2 regions of the Pantoea eucrina genome follow, and region 2 is predicted to be linked to the other one. Evidence: predicted binding sites of a transcription regulator. Region 2 holds the regulator's gene; the other holds the start of a gene.
The links. The regulator PhoB, encoded in region 2, activates phosphate uptake and scavenging genes when phosphate is short. The targets are predictions, from matches to a motif close to CTGTCATAAAACTGNCNNAT.
Positions count from the first base shown of each region.

Region 1: a site for PhoB is predicted at 1,805-1,824, ahead of ugpB (sn-glycerol-3-phosphate ABC transporter substrate-binding protein UgpB). Genes of this name have one in related genera too.

Region 1 is NZ_CP083448.1:231,812-238,538, reverse strand. It holds gene ugpA (sn-glycerol-3-phosphate ABC transporter permease UgpA) at 1-339, opposite strand, end outside; gene ugpB (sn-glycerol-3-phosphate ABC transporter substrate-binding protein UgpB) at 395-1,711, opposite strand; gene livF (high-affinity branched-chain amino acid ABC transporter ATP-binding protein LivF) at 1,935-2,648, opposite strand; gene livG (high-affinity branched-chain amino acid ABC transporter ATP-binding protein LivG) at 2,650-3,417, opposite strand; gene LAC65_RS01040 (high-affinity branched-chain amino acid ABC transporter permease LivM) at 3,414-4,685, opposite strand; gene livH (high-affinity branched-chain amino acid ABC transporter permease LivH) at 4,682-5,608, opposite strand; gene LAC65_RS01030 (branched-chain amino acid ABC transporter substrate-binding protein) at 5,764-6,727, opposite strand, start outside.
Region 2 is NZ_CP083448.1:789,931-796,657, reverse strand. It holds gene brnQ (branched-chain amino acid transport system II carrier protein) at 1-904, opposite strand, end outside; gene LAC65_RS03635 (cobalamin-independent methionine synthase II family protein) at 1,306-2,412, opposite strand; gene LAC65_RS03630 (PstS family phosphate ABC transporter substrate-binding protein) at 2,582-3,505, opposite strand; gene phoR (phosphate regulon sensor histidine kinase PhoR) at 3,571-4,881, opposite strand; gene phoB (phosphate response regulator transcription factor PhoB) at 4,897-5,586, opposite strand; gene sbcD (exonuclease subunit SbcD) at 5,779-6,727, shown strand, end outside.

The DNA.
Region 1 (6,727 bases), 560 kb from region 2:
CAGCAGCAGGGTCTGATAGAGCTTCTGCAGACGCACAACATAGTCAACCAGCGCGGCCAGCAGGAGCGAGAACAGCATCCCCAGCACCGTGACCAGCAGGCTGAACACTATCGTGGTCCAGAAGGAGTCGAGATAGTAGGGATCGCTGAACAGACGGCTGAAGTTCTCCAGCCCGACAAAGGTGCTGGAGATGCCAAACGGATCGATGCTCTGCAGCGAATACCAGAGTGCTTCTCCGGCAGGCCAGAGAAAGAAGATGGCGGTGATAATCAGCTGCGGTGCCATCAGCAAATAGGGCAGCAGCCGGGCACGAAAGACCGGACGAGACGATGAGGGCATAGCGAACTCACGCTGAAAGCGGGAGCGACCCAGCGCCGCTCCCGGTGGATCGGATTTATTTCACCTGCTGTTCAAAGCGACGCAGCAGTGCATTACCGCGCTTAACCGCGTTATCCAGTGCTGCCTGCGGCGTCTGCTTGCCGGTCCAGACGCCTTCCAGCTCTTCATCTACCACCGTGCGGATTTGCGGCATATTGCCGAGACGCATCCCTTTGGTGTATGGCAGCGGATCTTTGTTGAGCATCTGCCGGGTAGCGATATCCGCGCCCGGGTTCTTCTCATAGAAACCCTGCTTTCTGGTCAGCTCGTAGGCGGCGGTAGTGATCGGCAGGTAGCCGGTTTTCTGATGCCATTCGGCGGCAATCTCCGGCTGCGCGAGGAACTTCATAAACTCCGCCGCCCCTTTATAGGTGGCCGCATCTTTGCCTTTCATCACCCACAGGCTGGCGCCACCGATGATGGCGTTCTGCGGTGCTTCAGGCACGGTCTCGTCATACGGCATCATGCCTACGCCGAAGTTAAATTTGGCGTAGTGCTTGATATCCGCCAGCGAGCCGGAAGAGGCGGTCGTGATCCCGCAGTCGCCGTTATAAAACTTGGCGGTCGGCTCATCCTTGCGTCCAAAGTAGGTAAAATCACCTTTTTTGTTCATCTCTTCGAGCATCTGGATATGCCGCACCTGCACCGGCTTGTTGAACTCCAGCACCGCATCCGTGCCGTCGAAGCCGTTGTTTTTACTGGCTACCGGCAGCGCATGCCACGCGCTGAAGTTTTCAATCTGGATCCAGCCCTGCCAGCCGCTGGCATAGCCGCAGCTCATGCCGGCTTTACGCAGCGCAGCGGCGTCTTTTGCCAGCTCCTGCCAGGTTTTCGGCGGCTGCTCCGGATCCAGCCCCGCTTTTTTAAAGGCATCTTTGTTGTAGTAGAGCACCGGCGTTGAGCTGTTAAACGGCTGAGAGATCAGCTGACCGCTGCTGTCGCTGTAGTAACCCGCCACGGCTGGCACAAACTGCTTCGCATCCATCTGCACGCCAGCCTGGCTGAACACGTCGTGCACCGGCACAATCGCTTTCGAGGCCATCATGGTTGCCGTACCGACTTCATAGACCTGCAGCAGCGCAGGCGCTTTACCGGTGCGTACCGCTGCGATCCCCGCCGCCAGGCTCTGCTCGTAGTTACCTTTGTAAGTGGGCACAATTTTGTAATCGGGATGCGCCTGGTTAAAACGCTGTGCCAGAAAGTCAACTTCTTTGCCTAACTCCCCTTCCATTGAGTGCCAGAAAGGGATTTCGGTCGCAGCCAGCGCGTTACCGCTGAGCGCCAGACCAAGCAACACACTCATCAGACGGGGACGAAGCGTTAAAGCGGTCATAAAGTTTTCCTGTGCTGTTAGGTACGCGCAATATCACGCATTTTTTGTTCGCGGAGTAACATGACACGGGAAGATGATAGAAAAATAACCGAAATATGACAGAGATATGACACACAGAAACGCGCCAGCCGGGCGGTAAAACGTGAACGTTGTGCACATTTTTCAGCAAAAAAGCGGCAGGCAGGAAAAAGGCGGCCCGGCAGGATACCGGGCCGCAGGCCGATCAGGCACCGAGATAGGCGCTGCGCACCGCTTCGTTAGAGAGCAGCGCCTCACCGCTGTCCTCCAGCACCACGTGACCGTTCTCCAGCACGTAACCGCGATCGGCAAGCTTCAGCGCCTGATTGGCGTTTTGCTCAACCAGAAAGATGGTCATCCCCTCTTTACGCAGCTGCTCAATAGTGTCAAAAATCTGCTGGATGATGATAGGCGCCAGCCCGAGCGAGGGTTCATCCAGCAGCAGCAGACGCGGCTGGCTCATCAGCGCACGACCAATCGCCAGCATCTGCTGTTCACCGCCGGACATGGTACCGGCACGCTGCACTTTGCGTTCTGCCAGCCGGGGAAAGAGCTGGTAAACCCGCTCAATACGCGTCTGATACTCATGCCGGCTGGCAAAGAAACCGCCCATCGCCAGATTCTCCTCCACCGTCATGCGGGAAAACACCCGACGCCCTTCCGGCACGATCGCGATCGCCTCCCGCATGATTTTTGCCGTCTGCCAGTCGGTAATGTTTTTTCCGTCAAACACAATGGTGCCGCTGGTGGCGCGTGGCTCGCCGCACAGCGTACCCAGCAGCGTGGTTTTACCGGCGCCGTTGGCACCAATCAGCGTGACGATCTCCCCCTGACTGATATGCAGATTAATATTGTGCAGCGCCTGGATCGGACCGTAGTGGGCGCTTACACCCTGCAGCGTTAACATCGGGTTTGCCATCTTACGCCTCACCTAAATAAGCCCGGATCACGTCCGGGTTGTTGCGGATCTGTTCCGGTGTACCGTTCGCCAGCGGCGTTCCCTGATTGACCACGTAGATGCGGTCGGAAATGCCCATCACCAGCTTCATATCGTGTTCAATCAGCAGTACTGATACCTTGTGCTCGCTGCGCAGCTCGGCGATCAGCGCATCCAGCTCATGCGTTTCACGCGGGTTAAGGCCCGCGGCCGGTTCGTCCAGCATCAGGATCTCCGGGCGCGTGACCATGCAGCGGGCAATTTCCAGCCGGCGCTGCTGGCCGTAAGCCAGATTACCCGCCTGGCGGTTTGCCAGCTCCAGCAGGCCGATACGCTCCAGCCAGATGGCTGCGCGATCGAGCGCCTCGCTCTCACCGCGGCGAAACGCCGGTGTTTTTAACAGGCCGGAAAAGACGCCGCTTTTCAGATGCTGATGCTGCGCCACCAGCAGATTTTCAATCACCGTCATCTCACGGAACAGCCGCACGTGCTGAAACGTGCGCACAATGCCCATGCGCGCGATTTTCTGTCCCGGCAGGCCCTGCAGCGGCCGATCGCGCAATTTAATGGTGCCGCCGGTCGGCTTATAGAAGCCGGTCAGGCAGTTAAACACGGTGGTTTTACCGGCACCGTTGGGTCCGATAAGCGAAACAATTTCCTGCGGATGCAGCGCCAGTGCCACATTGTTGACGGCCAGCAGGCCGCCAAAACGCATCATCAGGCCTTCAACGGCTAATAAAGGCTGACTCATGCCTGCTCTCCCTGTTTGCTCTTTTTCAGTTTCAGATGCGGACGCTTCATCGGTAGCAACCCCTGCGGACGCCAGATCATCATCAGCACCATCAGGCCGCCCAGCACCAGCATGCTGTACTCATTAAGATCGCGCATCAGTTCACGCGATACCACCAGCAGGATCGCCGCGAGGATCACCGCCAGCTGAGACCCCATCCCGCCCAGTACCACGATAGCCAGCACAAAAGCGGATTCAACAAACGTAAACGACTCCGGGCTGACAAAGCCCTGGCGCGCTGCAAACAGCGTCCCGGCAAAACCGGCAAATACGGCGCTGATGGTAAAGGCGGTCAGCTTGATGCGCGTCGGGCTCAGCCCCAGCGAGCGGCAGGCGATCTCATCTTCGCGCAGCGCTTCCCATGCGCGCCCCAGCGGCATACGCAGCAGGCGATTGATCACAAATAGCGTCAGTACCACCAGCAGCAGCGCGACCAGATAGAGGAAAATCACGCGGTGATTGGGGTTGTAGGCAAGCCCGGTCAGCTCGTGGAACGTCGTCCAGCCCCCTTCGCTGACGCGGCGGCCAAACTCAATGCCAAACAGGCCGGGTTTGGGGATTTGCGCGATACCGTTCGGCCCGCCGGTAATCGACGTACTGTTCAGCAGCAGAATACGCACGATTTCACCGAAACCGAGCGTGACAATCGCCAGATAGTCGCCGCGCAGGCGCAGCACCGGAAATCCCAGCATCAGGCCAAAGGCGCCCGCCACGATGCCCGCCAGCGGCAGGCTCTCCCAGAAGCCAAAACCGTAGTAGTGGTTCAGCAGCGCAAAGGTATAGGCGCCAATGGCATAAAAACCGCCGTAGCCCAGCACCAGCAGTCCGGAGAGGCCAACCACCACGTTAAGCCCCAGTCCCAGCATGACGTAGATCAGCGTCAGCGTAGCAATGTCGATGCTGCCGCGTGAGGCAAACAGCGGCCACGCAACGGCAGCGACGATCAGCAGCGCCATCAGCAGTTTCTGCTTCGCGGTAGATCCATCAAACGCCGGCAGCACAAAGGCTTTACCGCTGCGGTGAAACCGGCCTGAAAACAGCGGACGCAGCAGCTGAAAGATAAAGACCACCGCGCAGCCAGCGAAGATCCAGTTCCAGCGAACCTCGCCCGCGCTGACCACAATCAGCCGGGTGCCATCCAGGTCGAGACGCATGCCCATAAAGAAGCTGGCCAGTACCAGCAGCATTGCCGCGGAAAGCACGGCGTTAAGCAGCCCGAGACGCTTCATACTTTCTCTACCTCCGGGCGGCCCAGGATACCGGTTGGCATCACCAGCAATACCACGATCAGCAGCGCAAAGGAGACCACATCTTTATATTCCGTCGAGAGGTAAGCTGACGTCAGCGCTTCCGCAATGCCGAGTACCAGTCCGCCAATCATGGCGCCCGGAATACTGCCGATACCGCCCAGCACCGCTGCAGTAAATGCTTTCATGCCGGCCATAAAGCCGATAAACGGGTTGATTGAGCCGTAGAACTGCCCCAGCAGCACGCCAGCAACCGCTGCCATAGCCGCACCAATCACAAAGGTCAGCGAAATGACGCGGTCGGTATTGATGCCCAGCAGGCTGGCCATTTTCAGATCTTCTGCGCAGGCGCGGCAGGCGCGGCCCATACGCGAATAGCGGATAAACAGCGTCAGCGCCAGCATTGCCAGAAACGTCACTACCCAGATCACCAGCTGCATGGTCGTGAGCGTGGCGGCGAAGCCGTTGCTTTCACCCAATGTCCACTGGCCGGTGATCAGACTGGGCAGCGCCAGATCGCGCGAGCCCTGGGTCAGGCTGACGTAGTTTTGCAGGAAAATAGACATCCCGATGGCGGAGATAAGCGCAATCAGCCGCTTGGAAGCGCGCACCGGCTTATAGGCAACGCGTTCAATACTCCAGCCGTAAGCGCTGGAGATGATCACTGCCATGATAAAACCGGCGGCGATCATCAGCCACGAGGTATCAATGCCCATCATCATCAGGGCGGCAATGACAATAAAAGAGACATAGCTGCCGATCATGTAAACCTCGCCGTGGGCGAAGTTGATCATGCCGATAATGCCATACACCATGGTGTAGCCAATCGCGATCAGCGCATAGGTGCTCCCGAGGGTGACCCCGTTGAACATCTGCTGAATAAAATAGAGAAACTGCTCGGACATAATGAGGACCTGCAAGTGGATCAGAGATTCCCTCTCTGGGGTAAGAAAGGGTCAGGGCAGCAAACCGCTCGCGGCGCGTCTGCCAGCTCCCTGCCCCCGCCCGCGCACGGGAGGGGGAGATAGTTACGCTATGCGGTAGAACCGGTTAACAGCGCTTATTTCACTGCGGTTGATGAGCCATCTTTGTGCCATTTAAACACGCCGAACTCGAACCCTTTCAGATCGCCTTTCTGATCCCAGCTCAGGTTGCCCATCACGGTTGGCACCGGTGCGCCCTCTTTCAGGTTTTTTGCAATCGCATCGGGCTCATCGCTTTTGCTGCGCTCAATGCCCGCCACCAGCGACTGGATTGCGGCATAGGTGGTCCAGACAAACGGGCCGGTCGGATCTTTGCGGTTTGAAGCGCTGTTGCCCTTAATGGCATCAACGATCGCTTTGTTCTCCGGCAGCTGGTCATAACGCTTTGGCAGCGTGACGTACAGCCCTTCTGACGCATCGCCAGCAATATTGGAGAGTGAGGCGTTACCCACGCCCTCTGGTCCCATAAAGCCCGCTTTCAGGCCGGCAGTTTTTGCCTGGCGCAGGATCTGCCCCAGCTCCGGGTAGTAGCCGCCGTAGTAAACAAAATCGACGTTCTCTTTCTTCAGGCGGGCAATCAGCGTGGAGAAATCTTTATCGCCGGCGGTGATGCCCTCAAACAGCACCACGTTGCCACCTTTGGCCTTCAGGGTTTTCTGCACGGACTCCGCCAGACCCTGGCCGTACTGCTGCTTGTCATGCACAACGGCAATACGCTTCGGCTTGATCTGCTCCAGAATATAGGTCGCTGCCGTCGGCCCCTGATCGGAATCCAGACCGGTAGTGCGCATAACGTCAGCATAGCCACGCGCCGTCAGTTCAGGGGCGGTGGCGGCCGGCGTGATCATCAGAATGCCTTCATCGTTATAGATGTCAGACGCAGGCTGCGTAGAAGAGGAGCAGAGATGGCCGATAACATATTTAATGCCGTCGTTAACCACTTTGTTCGCCACCGCAACCGCCTGTTTCGGGTCGCACGCGTCGTCATACTCCACGCCAACCAGCTTGTCGCCGTTTACGCCGCCTTTGGCATTAATATCT
Region 2 (6,727 bases):
AGGCGCAGGTCAGGCCAACGGCCGTTACCATGCAGGCGATAAAGATCAGCGCCGCGAGGAAGAAGCTGCCCATGCTGCCAAACGTCTGCTGTACATAAGCGTGCAGAATAGCGGCGCCGTTGGCATTCTGGTCAACCAGGCCGGCGCTGCCGGAGCCAAGCTTGAACAGGCTCAGGTAGACCAGCGTCAGTCCGACACCGGCGATCAGGCCAGCCAGCATAGTGTAGCGCGTCAGCAGTTTCGCATCTTCAACGCCGCGCGAACGTGCCGCGTTCACAATCACGATACCAAACACCAGGGCGCCCAGCGTATCCATGGTGAGATAGCCATTTACAAAACCGGTAGAGAACGCCGCGCGCTGATAGTCTGCCGTCGCAGGCGCAATACCGCCCGCCGGCCAGACCAGCGCGGCAACGCCGAGTATGGTCAGCGCGACAATTTTCAGCGGCGCCAGCACGTGCCCGACGGTATCCAGCAGCTTGCCCGGATAGAGGGAGATCCCGATAACCAGCGCAAAGTAAATAAGGCTATAGATAAACAGCGGCAGCGGGCCGTCACCGGTCAGCGGAGCGATACCGACTTCAAACGAAACGGTCGCGGTACGCGGCGTCGCAAACAGCGGTCCCACGGCCAGATAGCAGACCGTCGCCAGCAGCAGACCCGCTGCTTTACCGATTGGCGAACTGAGCGCATCGATGCCGCCGCCAACGCGCGCCAGCGCGATCACGGTCATGACCGGCAGGCCGACCGCGGTCGCGAGGAAGCCGAGTGCGGCGACCCAGACGTGTTCACCAGACTGAATTCCCACCATCGGTGGAAAGATAATGTTGCCTGCGCCAACGAACAGGGCAAAGGTCATAAAGCCCAGCGCAAGGATGTCCCTCGAGGTTAAACGGTATGTCATAACTTCTGTCGTGCCTGTAGCTGATGTTGCGGTGGAAGTTGAGTTTGTGTTGTCCCCTGATTGCGCGATAACAATGGCTTAGCTGGATTACCCAGTGCGAAATGCGGGCCGAATCGAGACAGCGCAGGTGATTTAATCTGCTTTTCTTCTGTTCACAGAGGGATGAATCGACAACGGCGCAAATTAAAACGTTTATAGCGGAGAAAGACAATACAGGATCGGAAAACCAGAAGGATATCGCGCATAAGCGTACGCAGGCAGTGAATATGGGCGAAATAGCCGCTAAACACCCCAGATGATTTGTTTAAAATTCAGACAAAGCGAAAGTTGTTCTTGCATAAGTGCGGTTCAGGATGCACAAAAGGCGCGATTTACGCGCCTGTCTGCACAACTTTACACTCTCACCACACCTGTTTAGCGATATCCACCACCAGACGGATCTTCTGCCACTGCTCCGCTTCGCTCAGGCTATTACCCTCTTCGGTGGAAGCAAAGCCGCACTGCGGGCTGAGGCAGATCTGATCGAGGCTGACGTACTGCGCCGCTTCCTGCAGCCGCGCTTTAACCTGTTCAGGATCTTCCAGCGCGCCGGTTTTGGTCGTGATAAGGCCGAGTACCGCTTTCTGATGACCTGGCTTAATAAAGCGCAGCGGCTCAAATCCGCCGGAGCGTTCGTTGTCATACTCCAGGAAAAAGGCGTCGATATTCACGCCGCCAAACAGGATCTCCGCTACCGGCTCATAGCCGCCTTCTGATATCCAGGTCGAGCGAAAGTTACCGCGGCACACGTGCAGCCCGACGGTGAGATCGGCCGGTTTATCTGCCAGCGCCGCGTTCAGCACCTGGGCATAAGTGCGGGCCAGCGCCTGCGGATCGTCGCCGCGTGCGCGGATCTGCTCCTGCTGCTCCCCGGAGCAGAGATAGGCCCAGACGGTATCGTCCAGCTGCAGATAGCGGCAGCCGGCAGCATAAAACGCGGCAATGGCGTCTTTATAGGTCTGCGCCAGATCGGCAAAGTAGGCATCCAGATCGGGGTAAACCGTGGCGTCGATAACCTTGCGGCCGCCGCGGAAATGCAGCACGCTCGGGCTGGGAATCGTCATTTTAGCGACCGCGTCGCCGGCGATACTCTGCAGAAAGCGGAAGTGTTCCAGCATCGGATGCGCCGGATTAAACGAGACTTTACCGGTGACTTTTACACCGTGCGCTTTGGTCTGTACGCCGTTGAACTGGATCCCCTGCTCCGCTTCGAACAGCTCTACGCCATTCAGATCGCCAAAGAAATCGAAGTGCCACCACGCGCGACGGAACTCGCCGTCAGTGACAACCTGCAGGCCATTGGCACGCTGCTGCGCGACAACATCGCGAATAGCCTGGTCTTCCACTTCGCGCAGCTGCTCAGCGCTAATCTCACCACGGGCGTGCTGTTCGCGCGCCTGTTTGATCGCAGCGGGACGCAGAAAACTGCCGACGGTATCGGCGCGGAACGGGGCGTGCTGAGCGGGCATAGATTCTCCTTGCAGACCGGTAGTTGCGGTCAGGTATAATTTCTTCTGGTTATTTCAGCCATCTGGATGGCTATATGTCCAAAGAGTGCCACGCTTCCGCGCGCGGGGCAACGGAAGAATTTTCAGCAGACATGAAGAAAATTCATTTTCCTGAGCACGCGCTTGCTGCTTATTCAATGGCCGCCCGCGCAGCGGAGATTTGCGCATCGGAGAGAGGTAAATAGCCCGCTTCCGCCACCCGCCGCTGTCCCTGCGACGACAGTACCTGATGCAGAAATGCCGCCACCAGCGGCGGCAGCGGCTTGCCCGGTGGTTTGTTCACGTAAATATAGAGCGGCCGGAACCAGGGATAGCGGCCGCTGCGGATGGTATCGGCATCGGGCATGATGCTTTCGCCGGTCCGGGTGACAATCGGCACGATCTTCACACCGCTGAGATGAAAGCCAAAGCTGGCGTAGCCGATACTCTCTGGCGTGGTCGCAACCGCCTGCACCACGGCAGCCGAACCGGGAAACTCCGCCACGTCAGCGCGAAAATCGCCGCGGCAAAGCGCCTGCTGCTTGAAGAACCCCCAAGTGCCGGAGGCAGAGTTGCGGCCAAAGCGCTGGATGCGCCGCTGCGCCCACTTATCATCTATTACGCCCGTATCGCCCCAGCGCTGCGGAACCTGCGTGCCGCCGCACAGCCGGGTAACAGAATAGAGCGCATCAAGCTGCGGCTGGCTGATACGCTGCAGCGGATTAGCCTGGTTCACCACCACGACCAGCGCATCCATGGCGACCGGTACGGCGAGCGGCGGATAGCCGTAGCGGGCAATAAACAGCTGTCGCTCATCGTTCTGCATCGGCCGGCTCATCGCGCCCAACTGTGCGGCTCCCGCTGCCAGCGCCGTTGGCGCGGTCGAAGAGCCCGCCGCCTGTACCTGAACGTTGACGCCGGGCGCCTGCAGGCTGAAATCTTCCCCCCACAGCGTCATCAGATAGCCCAGCGTATCTGAGCCGGCGCTGCTGAGGTTGCCGGTCAGCATCGCTTTTTGCGCCTGCGCCAGCACAGAGAAGAGCAGCAGAAGTGTGAACAGCAGAGATTTCAGCATGGAGCCGCCGTCAGAGAGAAGAAGAGCGCTATTGTGGCAAGCCTGCGAAAACGGCGCAATGCAGATTACCCCGCCCGCTCCTGCGCGGCCTCTTCCACAATCAGACGCGACGGCAGCAGAAAGCGAAAGCAGGTCTCCTGATGCGGCCAGCTGCTGATCTCCAGCCGCGCACCGTGATGGCTCAGCGCATGCTTGACGATCGCCAGCCCCAGTCCGCTGCCCCCGGTGGCGCGCGACCGCGCTTTATCAACGCGGTAAAAGCGCTCCGTCAGGCGCGGCAGATGCTCTTCGCTGATGCCGGGACCGTTATCGCAGACTTTAAACTCCGCTCCCTGCCGCGTGCGCAGCCAGCTGATATGAATATGCGTGCCTTCCGGCGTGTGGTTAACCGCGTTATAGACCAGGTTCGAGATAGCGCTGCGCAACTGCTCGTCGTTACCCAGTACGCGCAGATGAGGATCGGTATGGAAGTGAACAACATGGCGCCCCTGGCTCAGCGTTTCCGCTTCGCGCTGCAGCAGATGCAGCATGGCCGGTACATCGACCCGCTCTTTGAGATCGAGCGCCGGGGCCGCCTCGATGCGCGACAGCGTCAGCAGCTGCCTGACCAGGCTGTCCATGCGCCGGGTCTGCTCCTGCATCGTGCCCAGCGCTTTGCTGCGCGTGCGCGCATTCATCGCCTCATCGTCCATCATCTCCAGATAGCCCTGCAGCACCGTGAGCGGCGTACGCAATTCATGACTGACGTTGGCAAAAAAGTTGCGGCGGGCACCCTCCAGCTGATGCATCTGGGTCACATCGCGCGCCACCATCAGCCACTGCCCCTCGCTGTAAGGCATCACGCGGAACTCCATGTGCCGCTGATTATTCAGCACCACCGTCAGCGGCCGGGCAAAGTCGCGCTGGCGGATATAGCGGGAGAATTCAGGATAGCGCAGCAGGTTGAGAATATTCTGGCCGTTATCCTCCGGCCAGCGCAGCCCCAGATGCTGCTGAGCGAGGCCGTTGCACCAGAAAATGGTGCCCTCTTCGGTGGTGAGCACCACGGCATCCGGCAGCGACTCCGCGCCGCTGCGAAAACGCCTGATCAGGTTTCCCAGCTCGCGGCGGCGACGGCGGTTACGCAACTGCATCTGGTAGAGGCCATAAAACAGCGGTTCCCAGCTGCCGCGCCCGGTGGGCGGCGTCATTGAGCGGTCGACCCACAGCCAGTGGGAGAGCCGCATCAGATTAGTAAAGTGCCAGGCCAGAACGCCTGAGACGGCTGCCAGCAGCCACCACGGCAGATAACCAAACAGCAGGCCGAACAGCAGCGCAGGCAGACAGGCCAGCGCCAGCTCGGTCAGTAATCGCTTCCAGGAGAGGCGTTCCAGCACGGTAGCAGGCTCCGTTTAGTAGCGGGCAGAGAAACGATACCCTGTTCCGCGTACGGTTTGCACCATACGATCGTGGCCGGAGATTTCCAGTGCTTTACGCAGGCGACGAATATGCACATCTACGGTGCGATCTTCGACATAGACGTTGGTGCCCCAGACGTGGTTCAGCAGCTGTTCGCGGCTGTAGACCCGCTCCGGATGCGTCATAAAGAAATGCAGCAGCTTATATTCGGTTGGCCCCATCTCCAGCGGCGTGGTCTCCGACATCACGCGGTGTGAGGAGGGATCGAGACTCAGCCCCTGCATCTCAATCACCTCTTCGACCGCCATCGGGGAGATGCGCCGCATGACGGCTTTGATACGCGCCATCAGCTCTTTCGGTGAGAACGGCTTGGTGATGTAATCATCTGCGCCCACTTCCAGTCCGCGCACGCGATCCTCTTCCTCACCGCGCGCGGTCAGCATCATGACCGGGATATCGCGCGTCATGGCTTCGCGCTTCAGATGCTTAATAAACTGGATGCCGCTGCCGCCGGGCAACATCCAGTCCAGCAGGATCAGATCGGGCCAGGGTTCAATCAGCCGGCTAATCGCGCTGTCATAATCTTCCGCTTCAATAGGCTGATAGTCGTTCTGTTCCAGCACAAAACATAACATTTCCCGGATGGGCGCTTCATCTTCCACAACCAAAATGCGCTTGGCCATTATTGCTCCTGCGAGTGTGACGGGATGTCACTAGGATATGCGGCGTCATTATGCGTCAGTTTTATGACACTTTTATGAAAAACCCGGCCGGTAAGCAAGAGATAAAAACCACCCTCGCACCGGCAAAAACGTCTTTTTTCCTTTGTGCCCGAAGCCGTTATACTGGCCGCCAGCTTTCAGGCAGGACACCCCATGCGCATTATTCATACCGCAGACTGGCACCTCGGTCAGTTTTTTTACAGCAAGAGTCGCGCCGCCGAACACCAGGCTTTTCTTGACTGGCTGCTCCGGCAAATTGCTGAGCATCAGGTTGATGCACTGATCGTGGCAGGCGATCTGTTTGATACCGGTTCGCCCCCCAGTTACGCCCGTGAAATGTTTAACCGGTTTGTGGTCGCGCTGCAGCCCAGCGGCTGTCAGCTGGTTGTGCTGGCGGGCAATCACGATTCAGTCGCCACGCTGAATGAGTCGCGCGAACTGCTGGCCTGCCTTAACACCCGGGTGATCACCAGCGCTACCCCCGGCAGTGAACAGCAGGTGCTGACGCTGACGCAGCGCGACGGATCGCCGGGCGCGCTGCTGTGCGCCATCCCCTATCTGCGCCCGCGCGATATTCTGCGCAGTCGGGCCGGTCAGTCCGGTCGCGACAAGCAGTTATCGCTGCTGCAGGCGATCGAGCAGCATTACCAGCACTGCTATAGCGCCGCCGTGGCAGAAAGAGAACGGCTGGATGAGCCGCTGCCAATCGTCGCCACCGGCCACCTCACTACCGTGGGCGTGACCAAAAGCGACGCGGTACGCGATATCTATATCGGCACGCTGGATGCGTTTCCGGCGCAGGCGTTTCCGCCCGCAGACTACATTGCACTCGGCCATATTCACCGTGCGCAGCGGATTGCCGGCACGGAACATATTCGCTACAGCGGCTCACCGATCCCGCTCAGTTTTGATGAGAGCGGACGTGATAAAAGCGTCTGGCTACTCGATTTTGGCCGCACGCTGGAGAGCGTAACCGCGCTGACCATACCCGCCTTTCAGCCGATGCAGATGCTAAAAGGTTCGATGGCAGAGATTGAGGCGCAGCTGGCACAGTTTGCCCGCTATGAGGGATCGCTGCCGGTATGGCTGGATATCGAGATCA